2 regions of the Kitasatospora sp. NPDC088548 genome follow, and region 1 is predicted to be linked to the other one. Evidence: riboswitches for the same ligand, from Rfam matches in the RefSeq annotation. Region 1 holds a riboswitch; the other holds the start of a gene.
What was found. A riboswitch is a leader RNA that binds a small molecule or an ion and turns the genes downstream of it on or off. The one in region 1 is predicted to bind magnesium.
Positions count from the first base shown of each region.

Region 2: it holds a riboswitch for magnesium, as region 1 does, so the genes downstream of both, ACIP82_RS04080 (NRAMP family divalent metal transporter) here and ACIP82_RS32720 (magnesium and cobalt transport protein CorA) in region 1, are expected to answer to the same signal.

Region 1 covers NZ_JBIVMI010000034.1:17,749-23,039, forward strand. Annotated here, with positions in the region: gene ACIP82_RS32710 (response regulator) at 1-991, shown strand, start outside; gene ACIP82_RS32715 (RimK family alpha-L-glutamate ligase) at 1,219-2,151, shown strand; M-box (ykoK) riboswitch at 2,254-2,424, shown strand; gene ACIP82_RS32720 (magnesium and cobalt transport protein CorA) at 2,796-3,965, shown strand; gene ACIP82_RS32725 (hypothetical protein) at 4,727-5,101, opposite strand; gene ACIP82_RS32730 (helix-turn-helix transcriptional regulator) at 5,210-5,291, shown strand, end outside.
Region 2 covers NZ_JBIVMI010000002.1:222,873-228,163, reverse strand. Annotated here, with positions in the region: gene ACIP82_RS04090 (ABC transporter ATP-binding protein) at 1-614, opposite strand, end outside; gene asnB (asparagine synthase (glutamine-hydrolyzing)) at 858-2,690, shown strand; M-box (ykoK) riboswitch at 2,853-3,026, shown strand; gene ACIP82_RS04080 (NRAMP family divalent metal transporter) at 3,378-5,021, shown strand; gene ACIP82_RS04075 (YoaK family protein) at 5,189-5,291, shown strand, end outside.

The DNA of each region.
Region 1 (5,291 bases):
GGCCAGGAGGATCCACCGGATCCTGGGTCGTGAACGTCTGCCGCTCATACTGGCAACCTCACTGGTGACGTCCAGAGAACTGATCGACCGTGAAGAATTCTCCGCGGTCCTGACCAAGCCTATAAGGGCTTCGCAGCTGCATGATGCGCTTGTGACGGTCATCGTGGGCAAGCGGGAACCCGCCGGGGTGAGCCCTTCCCCGAGCAAGGGTACGTCTCCTGACGGCGCGTCTTCTGATCTGAAAATCCTGCTGGCCGAGGACAATGCGGTGAATCAGCAGATCGCTACGCTGATGTTGCGGAAACTCGGCCACACCGCCGAGATAGTCGACGACGGCAGTCAGGCCGTCGATGCCGTCCTCAATGATTGCTACGACGTCGTGCTGATGGACGTGCAGATGCCCGTCATGGACGGCCTCGAGGCGTCGCGGAAGATCAATCAAATGCTTGAGGCCGGCCGCCGTCCTTACATAATCGCGATGACGGCGAACGCGATGCAGGGCGACCGCGAAATCTGCCTTGCCGCGGGCATGGACGACTACATAGCGAAACCGATAAAGAGTGACCAGTTGGCTGAAGCGCTGAGCCGTGTGTCCGCACCCGGCGGCGAGCAGGACACCACCCCGCAGCCGGAGCACTCCGACACTTCGGTCAGCCGAGAGGTTCTGGAGCGTCTCTGTGACGACCTGGGCGGGGCTTCCTCGGTTGCTGAACTGGCCGAGCTGTTTGTGGAAGATGCGCCGAAACTGATATCCGCCATGTCGGGCAGTCAGCAGAACGACGAGGTGCGGCGGGCCGCTCACACGCTGAAGTCCAGCGCCAGGGCCCTGGGGGCTGACGTGCTGGCCGATATGGCAGCGGAGATCGAAGCACAAGCCCGCGCGGAAACCCTTGGGGAATTCAGCGTGAGTGCAATGAGTGACGAATTCCTTCGCGCGAAGAGTCAGCTCTTCGAGATTCTCACCGAACTGGAAAGCCACAGTCTCGGTTGACTCGCCTCGCTCAGGGGCCGCGGGCGAGGAAGAGGTCGCTGATGTGAAGCATGTCGATGCCGCCACCACGGGCATCGAGCAGCCGAGCGGTCTCGGCCAGGGCCCGGACGCGGGCACCGACCCGGCCCCGGTCCGACCGGGAACGAAGAGGATTCCGGCCACCGGAGGCGGGGCCAGGCCTGGAACACGCTCTTGCCCGGGCCGGGCGGGGCCTGTTCCATGGCGGCATGCCGCGAAGCGAGCTCGTTCTGATGACGGATCACAGCTCGACCGAGGGAAGCCGGGAGACTCTGGCCACCGCCGCGCGGATGCTCACCGGCCGGGCGCCCGTCCTGCTCGACGCGCGGCACTTCATGCGCGGCGGCACCGGCCGGATCGGCCCGGCCGCCGACGGCGGGCTCCGCCTGGAGGTGCCGGCCGAGGGCCTCGCCGTGACGGCGGACACCGTGCTGGTCTACGAGATACCGCCGCACAAGCGGCGCGCCTTCGAGGCCTGCCAGCAGCGGCTCCGCGCGTACGGCGCCCGTTCGCTCGGCACCGACACGGACGGCTGGCGGGCGGCCACCGAGAAGGACCGGACCGTCGAGCGCTTCAGCCGGGACGGCATCGCGCACATGCCCACCATCGCGCTCTCCCGGCCGACCCCCGAGGCCGCCGTCGATGCCTTCGACCGCCTCGGCGGCGACGTCTGGGCCCGGCCGACCGTCGGAATGGGCGGCAACGATGTCTTCCACGTCACCACCCGCGACCAGCTCACCGCCGCCGCGGACCACTACGTGGCCTCGGGCGCCGACTGGCTGATCGCCCGCGACGCCGGGAACTTCAACGCCGACGGCCGGCGCCACCAGTACCGGGTGGTGGTGCTCGGCGGGCGCGTCGTCCGCGCGGTCGAGCACGTCCAGCCGGATCCGGACGCGCCCTGCAACGAGATCCAGGGCGCCGTCTCGAAGCTGCTGGAGGACGGCGAACTGCCTGCGGGTCTGGCCGAGTTGGCCGTCTCCGCGACCAAGTCCCTGGGCCTGCCGCTCGGCGGTGTCGACCTCGGCGCGGAGAACGGCGGCGTCGTCTTCGAGGTCAACGTCCACCCGGTGTTCGGCAGCGTCGGGGGCCTGGAGACGGTCGCCCTGCCGTACACCGCCGCCCACCTCGCACTGGGCTGAGCCGAAGCGGCGGCCCGGGCCCGTCGGGGCCCCGGTGGAGGCCTCGGCGGAGGCCCTGGTCAAGGGCGCGGTCGCGCGGGTACTAGACTTGGCACAGTTGTGAAGGCACCTCGTTCGGTGAGGCGTCGCCACGGACACAGGCCACTGACCCCACGACGTCGAGAGACGCCCAGGTTCAGGACAGGTCTCCCCGGCCTAAGGGGTGATCCCAAGTGGCTGCACCCCCGGGTGCTACGCCGTGGCGTGCCAAAGCTCTGACGAGATCAGGGGTGCCCCGCCCGTCCCGCGGCCAGGTGTGCCCGCGGCGCGTGGTGTGGATCTCCCTGATGGCCCCGGTAACGGCGACCCGAGTACGGGCGCCCCGACGGCGAGGAGGTGAGACCTGTGGAGAGCAGTAGTCCGGGCCGAAGTCGGCCCCGCCCCAGGACGTCCCCCTCTTCTCCTGGCACCCGGCACTTCTCCTCCCGTACCGCTCCCGCACCCCGCCGCCGTACCGCCCGCCGCTGACAGCGGCGGCTCCGGCCGCGTGGTCCGGGCGCCGTGCGCGGTGGAGGACGGCCGGGCGCCTCCCGCCCCCGCCCCGCCCGACCCCGCGGCCCCCGGCCTCGGCAGCGGCGGACACCGACCCGTGGAGGTACCCCGCCATGTCCGACTGGCGTGTGCGCGCCGTGCGCGCGAGCAAGCGTCCGTTCTCCCGTTCCGTCACCACGCCGCGCGGCGGCGACGCGCAGCCGGCGCCCGAGCACTCGATGGACCCGAGGCCCGACCAGCCCGCGGAGCCCGTCACGCTGGAGCGCTCCGTCGTGGACGCGGCCGTCTACCGGGGCGGGCACCGGGTCGAGGAACCCGCCAGCCTGGCTGACATCTACCGCCAGCTGCCCGGCAAGCCCGGCACGATGGCCTGGATCGGCCTGTTCCGGCCCGCCGAGGCGCAGCTGCTGGAGGCCGCCGAGCGGTTCAACCTGCACGAGCTGGCGGTCGAGGACGCGATCGTCGCCCACCAGCGGCCGAAGCTGGAGCGCTACGGCGACACGCTCTTCGTCGTGCTGCGCGCCGCCCGCTACCTGGACGACGTGGAGGAGGTCGACTTCGGCGAGATCCACCTCTTCGTCGGCCCCGACTTCGTCCTCACCGTGCGCCACTCGCAGGCCCCGGACCTCTCCGCGGTGCGCAGCCGCCTGGAGGCCGACCCGGAGCTGCTCGCGCTCGGCCCCGAGGCGGTGCTGTACGCGGTGCTGGACGCGGTCGTCGACGGGTACGCGCCGGTGATCGCCGGGTTGCAGCACGACATCGACGAGATCGAGACCGAGGTGTTCGGCGGTGACCCGCAGGTGTCCCGCCGCATCTACGAACTCTCCCGCGAGGTGATCGAGTTCCAGCGGGCCACCCGTCCGCTGCTGGAGATCATGAAGAGCCTGGAGGCGGGCTTCGGCAAGTACGGCACCGACGACGAGCTCCAGCGCTACCTGCGGGACGTGGCCGACCACGCCACGTACGCCGCCGAGCGGGTGGACGGCTTCCGGCAGATGCTGCAGAACATCCTGACCGTCAACGCGACCCTGGTCTCGCAGCGGCAGAACGAGGAGATGAAGCAGCTCGCCGAGGCCGGGCACGTGCAGAACGACGAGATCAAGAAGATCTCCTCCTGGGCGGCGATCCTCTTCGCGCCGACCCTGATCGGCACCGTCTACGGCATGAACTTCGAGCTCATGCCGGAGCTCAAGTGGGCGTTCGGGTACCCGTTCGCGATCGGGCTGATGGCGCTCGTCTGCACCGGCCTCTACCTGGTGTTCAAGCGCCGCAACTGGCTCTGAGTGCCGCGGCTCGCCCGTGAACCGCCGTGAGCGGCACGACGTTCGGACAGGGCGTCAGGGTTCCGTCAGGGCGGGCCGGCGGGGCTTGCCCCCCGCCCGCGCCGGCGGCTTGGATGAAGGGCATGAACCGCCCGGCACGCCACCACGACCGCCCGCCGCATCCGCGGCCGCCGGTCGTCGCTGCCGCGGCCGTCATCGCCGTGCGCTGAACCGCGCCTCCCCGCCGGACGGCACGGCCCGCGCCGCCCCCTGCCCCGTCGCCGCGGGGCAGGGGGCGGACGCCTTCTCGTACCTTCGTCCCGCACCCCGGCCGGGCGGCTGAAGGAGGCGGTCACCCTCGGCACCGGCCTGGCGATCGGCGTCCGGCCGCGGCTGCGGGAGTACCGGTAGTGGGCTGGTCCGCCGCACTTGTCAGTGGGCCGCCGTAGGGTCGTTCGGGTGCCGAAGAACGGCGACGGACGGCCGCGCGGTTCCACGTGCGGCCGGTCCGGACGGATCGTCAGGGGGTATCGCGATGAAGCAGACGGCGAAGCGGGCGCTGGTCGGTGCGGCCGGGGCGTTGGGCGCGGTGCTGGTCCTCCCAGGCCATCCGGTGGGGCCTGACGGCCACCCAGGAGGACTGACCGGGCGGCCCCTGCGGCCGGACCACGCGGCGGCACTCCGCTGACGTGGAGCGGTCCGGGACCGGCGGGTGCCCGGCCGCGCGCGCCGGGGCGGTGTGCACCGACCGGGGGCTCAGTCGTCCGTGTCGGCGGCGGGGCCTAACCGTCCGCGCGCGCCCCGGTGGCGGACAGTCGCTCGAACTCGGCCTCCGGGTCCGCCTGTTGCCGGTAGTCGAAGTGCAGCCGCACCACGCCGTCCCGGTCGGTGAACCGGGCGAGCGGGCCCTGGCCGGCGGCGGGCAGCAGCCGGGGAGCGGCCCACTGCTGGGCGACCACCGCGAGGCGGGTCCGGTCGGCGGCCACCACGATCCAGGTCGCCCGGCCGCCCTGGACGGTCGCGAGGTAGCCGTCCGCGAGCACCGAGACGACGGCGTCCCGCACACCGATGCCGTCCGGGAACTCGCGCCGCTCGGCGTGCGGAGCCGACACGTCGTCGCCCATCGCCACGCTGTCCCTGGTCAGTTCGGTTCTCATGGCGGGCAGCGTAGCCGTACGGAGTGGCCGGGACCCCGCCATGAGTCGGAGTCGACCCCCTACGATCGGCGCATGACCGCTGACTGGTCTGCGTGTTAGCTTCCGGCCATGGGATCACGTGGGGTTCGTGGGGCGGCGGCGCAACAGGCGATCGAGGGGCTGCGGGAGCTGGCTGGGGCCGGGCTGACGG
Region 2 (5,291 bases), on a different contig from region 1:
GCCCCGGCGTCGCAGCGGGCCCGCAGGACGGCGAGGACGGACTCGCCGGTGGCGGAGTCGAGCGCGCCGGTGGGCTCGTCGGCCAGCAGCAGCCGGCGTTCGCCGATCAGTGCGCGGGCGATGGCGACGCGCTGCTGCTGGCCGCCGGACATGTCGTCGGGGAAGCGGTCGGCGAGCTCCGGGATGCCCATCTCCTCCAGAGCGGCGAGGGCCTCGCGGCGGGCGGCGCGGCCGGAGACACCGTCCAGTTCGCGCGGCAGCGAGATGTTCTCGGCGGCGGTGAGGGCCGGGATCAGGTTGTAGTCCTGGAAGACGTAGCCGATCGAGCGGCGCCGGACGGCGGAGAGCCGCCCCCGGCTGAGCCCGCCGAGCGGGGAGCCCTCGACGAGCACCTGGCCGGCGCTCGGGGCGTCCAGGCCGCCCGCCAGGGTCAGCAGGGTGGACTTGCCGGACCCGGAAGGGCCCATCACGGCGACGAACTCTCCGGCGTGCACGGTGAGTTCGACCCCGCGCAGCGCGTGCACTTCGGACGCGCCCTGCCCGTGGACCCGGGTGACGTTCTGCAGACGCAGGACGGCCTGGCCGGCGGTCCTGATCGGATCGGTGCGGGACACACTTTCCCCCTCATTGAGCTGTTCAGCTGCATATGCAGGTGAACTATATATGCAGGGCGACGACCGCTCGTGCCGTCGGGGTGGCAGAAAATGTGTCCGATTCCGCTGGAACCGCAGGTGACCACCGCCCGACTGGTGGACCGGGCACCGCCGGGCGACGGCCCGTCCGACCCACCAGCCCCGCCTGTCCCACCCGCTCCACCTGCTCCGTCCGACTCTGTCCGCCACAAGGAGTGCACGCGCATGTGCGGAATCACCGGCTGGGTGTCCTTTCATCAGGACGTCCGCCACAGCGCCCCCGTCATCGAGGCGATGACCGCGACCATGGCCCTGCGCGGGCCCGACGCCGGCGGGATCTGGCTCGGTGCCCACGCCGCGCTCGGTCACCGCCGCCTCGCCGTCATCGACATCGACGGCGGCGCCCAGCCCATGGCCGACCGCCAGGAAAACCCGGGCGTGGTGCTGACCTACAGCGGCGAGGTCTACAACCACCACCAGCTCCGCGCCGAACTCCGCGCCAGGGGACACCGGTTCGAGACCCGCAGTGACACCGAGGTGGTGCTGCGCGCCTACCAGGAGTGGGGCGACGCCCTGGTCGACCGGCTGGAGGGCATGTACGCCTTCGCGATCTGGGACGAGCGCGCCGAGCGGCTGCTGCTGGTCCGCGACCGGCTCGGCGTCAAGCCGCTGTTCTGGACCGCCGTCGGCGGCGGACTCGCCTTCGGCTCCGAGCCCAAGGCCCTGTTCGCCCACCCCGAGGTCACCCCCGCCGTCGACGCGGACGGCCTGCGCGAGGCCTACAGCCTGCTGTTCAACACCGGGCCCACGGTCTGGGCCGGCGTCCGCGAGGTGCACCCCGGCGGCCTGCTCGTACTCGACCGGGACGGCATCCGCGAGCGCCGCTACTGGGAGCTCCAGGCCCGCCCGCACGCCGACGACCTGGACACCACCGTCGAGCGGGTGCGCTCGCTGGTCAACCGCGCCGCCCGCGCCCAGCTGGAGGCGGACGTCCCGCTCTGCAGCCTGCTCTCCGGCGGCCTCGACTCCACCGTCGTCACCGCGCTCGTCGCCGACGAACTCCGGCTGTCCGAAGGCCCGCAGGCCAAGCTGCGCTCCTACGCCGTCGACTACAGCGACCAGGCCGAGCAGTTCACCGGCGACGTGCTGCGCACCGGCCACGACACCCCGTACGCCGCCGAGGCCGGCGCCTTCATCGGCAGCGACCACTCCACCGTGGTCCTCGACCCGCGCACCCTGCTCGACATCGAGAACCGCCGGGCCGTGGTCGTCTCCCGTGACTCGCCGATCGGCGTCGGCGACATGGACACCTCGCTCTACCTGCTGTTCGGCGAGATCCGCAAGCACTCCACCGTCGCCCTCTCCGGCGAGGCCGCGGACGAGGTGTTCGGCGGCTACCCGTGGTTCCACAACCCCAAGGCACTCGCCGCGCAGACCTTCCCGTGGCTGCTGGTCACCGGCGACGAGGCCGCCATGCCGATCAACCCCGACCTCGCCGCCCACCTGCGGATCGGCGAGTTCCGCGACGACACCTACCGCACCTCGCTGGCCGCCGTCCCGCACCTGGACGGCGAGAGCGCCGCCGAGCACCGCCAGCGCGAGATGCAGCACCTCTCGCTGACCCGCTGGCTGCGCCAGCTGCTGCACCGCAAGGACCGCCTCTCGATGGCCCAGGGGCTGGAGGTCCGCGTCCCCTACTGCGACCACCGGCTGGTCGAGTACGCCTTCAACGCCCCCTGGTCGATGAAGAGTTACGACGGCCGGGAGAAGAGCCTGCTGCGCGCCACCGGTCAGGGCCTGGCCCCCGACTCGGTGCTGTGGCGGCCCAAGAACCACTACCCGGCGACCCACCACGCCGACTACAACAGCGGCCTTCAGCGGCTCGCCCGGGAGGCACTCGACGCGCCGCACGTCCGCGACATCGCCGACGAGACCGTCATCAAGGCCAGCCTCGACACCCCGGCCGACCAGTTGGAGTGGGGCCACCGGCTGCGGCTGGAGCGGGTGGTGGACCTCGCGCTCTGGCTCGACCACCACCGCCCCGCGCTCGCCCTCTGAGGCCTGCCGCCCGCGCCGCCCGCTCCCGCCCCGGACACCCCCGGGCCGGGAGCGGGCCCCGTTCCACCCGCTTTCGCCCAGGTCCCGGTCAAGATTCTACAAAGCTGTAGAGACCCGTTCGGCGGAGGGGCTATGCTTCTCAAGGTTTGACAGAAGACGAAGAAGGCACCTCGTTCGGTGAGGCGTCCTCACGGACACAGGCCACTGACCCGACGACGTCGAGAGACGCCCAGGTTCAGGACAGATCCTCCCGACTTAAGGGTTGATCCCAAGTGGCTTCCCCGCCAAGGGGATTACGCCGTGAAGTGCCAAAGCTCTGACGAGTAGGGGTGTGCCGGCCCGGCGGGTCGGCCCGCTCCTTGCCGTGTCGATCCGGCGCACCCGTGGTGCGTCGCCGGCCGGGAGGAGGCGAGAGACATGGACAGTAGTAGTCCGGGCCACAGTCGCCCCGGCCCCCGCCTGCTTTCGCTCACCCCCGGCACGCGGTAACAACCTCCCCCGCGCGTACTCCTGACGCACCGTCATGCCCCGCCGCCCCCGGCCCGGCCGTGACGCGCGTCCGGCGTGCCGCCATGCCCGCCCGGCCCTTTGCCGCCGCGGGCCGCGGTGCCGTGCGCCCGCAGGGGGGATCGCTGCTGCGCGCCCCCGACCGGCCCCCTCGCAGAGAAGGGGTCAGGGAGGCACGTCATGACGAACGTGATGCTCGACCCCGAGGTTCCCACGCCGCGTGCGGCCGTACTGGACGACGCCCACCTGGGCGACATCAAGGGTGCCCTCGGCACCATCCGCCTCGACGACGACACCCCGCGCCACGGGCTCTCCGCCCGGCTCAGGACGCTGCTCGCGGTCATTGGTCCCGGCCTGATCGTGATGGTCGGCGACAACGACGCCGGCGCCTTCGCCACCTACGGTCAGGCCGGCCAGAACTACGGCACCCACCTGCTGTGGACGCTGCTGCTGCTCGTCCCCGTCCTCTACGTGAACCAGGAGATGGTGCTCCGCCTGGGCGCCGTCACCGGGGTGGGCCACGCCCGGCTGATCCTGGAACGGTTCGGCAGGTTCTGGGGCGCCTTCTCGGTGATCGACCTGCTGCTGCTGAACGCGCTGACGCTGGTCACCGAGTTCATCGGCATCACGCTCGCGGCCGGCTACCTCGGACTGCCCAAGGCCCTGGCCGTCGTGCTGGCCGCCGCGGTCATCATCGCCTCCGCGTTCACCGGCTCGTTCCGGCGCTTCGAGCGGATCGCCATCGCCCTGTGCGCAGGCTCGCTGCTGCTGGTACCGGTCTACTTCCTGATCCACCCGTCGGCGACGCGGATGGCCCGTGACTTCGTCGTGCCGAACCTGCCGGGCGGCGCCGGGCAGTTGTCCACCGTGATGTTGCTGATCATCGGCATCGTCGGGACCACGGTGGCCCCCTGGCAGCTGTTCTTCCAGCAGTCGTACGTCATCGACAAGCGGATCACCCCGCGCTTCATGGCCTACGAGAAGGTCGACCTGTGGATCGGCATCGTCGTCGTGGTCGTCGGCGCCGCCGCGATGACGGGCTTCACCGCCGCGGCCTTCGCGGGCACCGACGGCTTCGGGCAGTTCACCGACGCGGCGGGCATCGCGCACGGCCTGGCCGCGAAGGCGGGCGAACTCGCCGGGGTGCTCTTCGCGATCGCGCTGCTGGACGCCTCGATCATCGGGGCCTTCGCGGTCTCGCTCTCCACCGCGTACGCGGTCGGCGACGTGCTCGGCGTGAAGCACTCGCTGCACCGGGGCGTGGGCGGGGCCAAGGGCTTCTACGCCGTCTACGCGGGCCTGGTGACGGTGGCCGCCACCATCGTGCTGATCCCCGGCTCCCCGCTCGGTCTGCTCACCGAGGGCGTCCAGACCCTGGCCGGCGTGCTGCTGCCGTCCGCCTCGGTCTTCCTGCTGCTGCTCTGCAACGACAAGGACGTCCTCGGCCCCTGGGTCAACGGGCCCCGGACCAACGCCTTCACGGCGGCGGTGGTCGGCGTCCTGGTCACCCTCTCGGTGGTCCTGACCGCGGCCGTGCTCTTCCCGGACATCAGCGCCGACACCATCCTCACCGTCATGGCGGTCTGCGGCGTCCTCGGGGTGTCGGCCGCCGGGTACTCCTTCGTCCGCCGGCGCACCGGCACCGAGAAGGACCGCATCGACCGCACCGGGCGGGAGAACTGGCGGATGCCGCCGCTGGAGACCCTCGCCCGGCCCACGGTCTCCACCGCCTACAGGATCGGCATGGGCGCGCTGCGCGGCTACCTGCTGGTCGCGATGGTCCTGGTCGTCGTCAAGATCGTCCAGGTCGCGCTCAACCACTGAGCCGCCGAGCCTCCGGACTCGCCCCGACCGACCTGCGGGCCCGCCCGGTGCTCGCCTGACCGGGATCCCGGGCCGACGGGCGTAGAACGGAGTACCCGCGATCATCGAAGCGCACCACTGGAGGACACAGGGTGAAGACCGACCGCCGCCACGGCCCGCTGGTACCGATGCTGCTGGTGCTCACCGTCGTCACCGGGCTGGTGGACGCGGTCAGTTACCTCGAACTCGGCCATGTCTTCGTCGCCAACATGACCGGGAACGTGGTCTTCC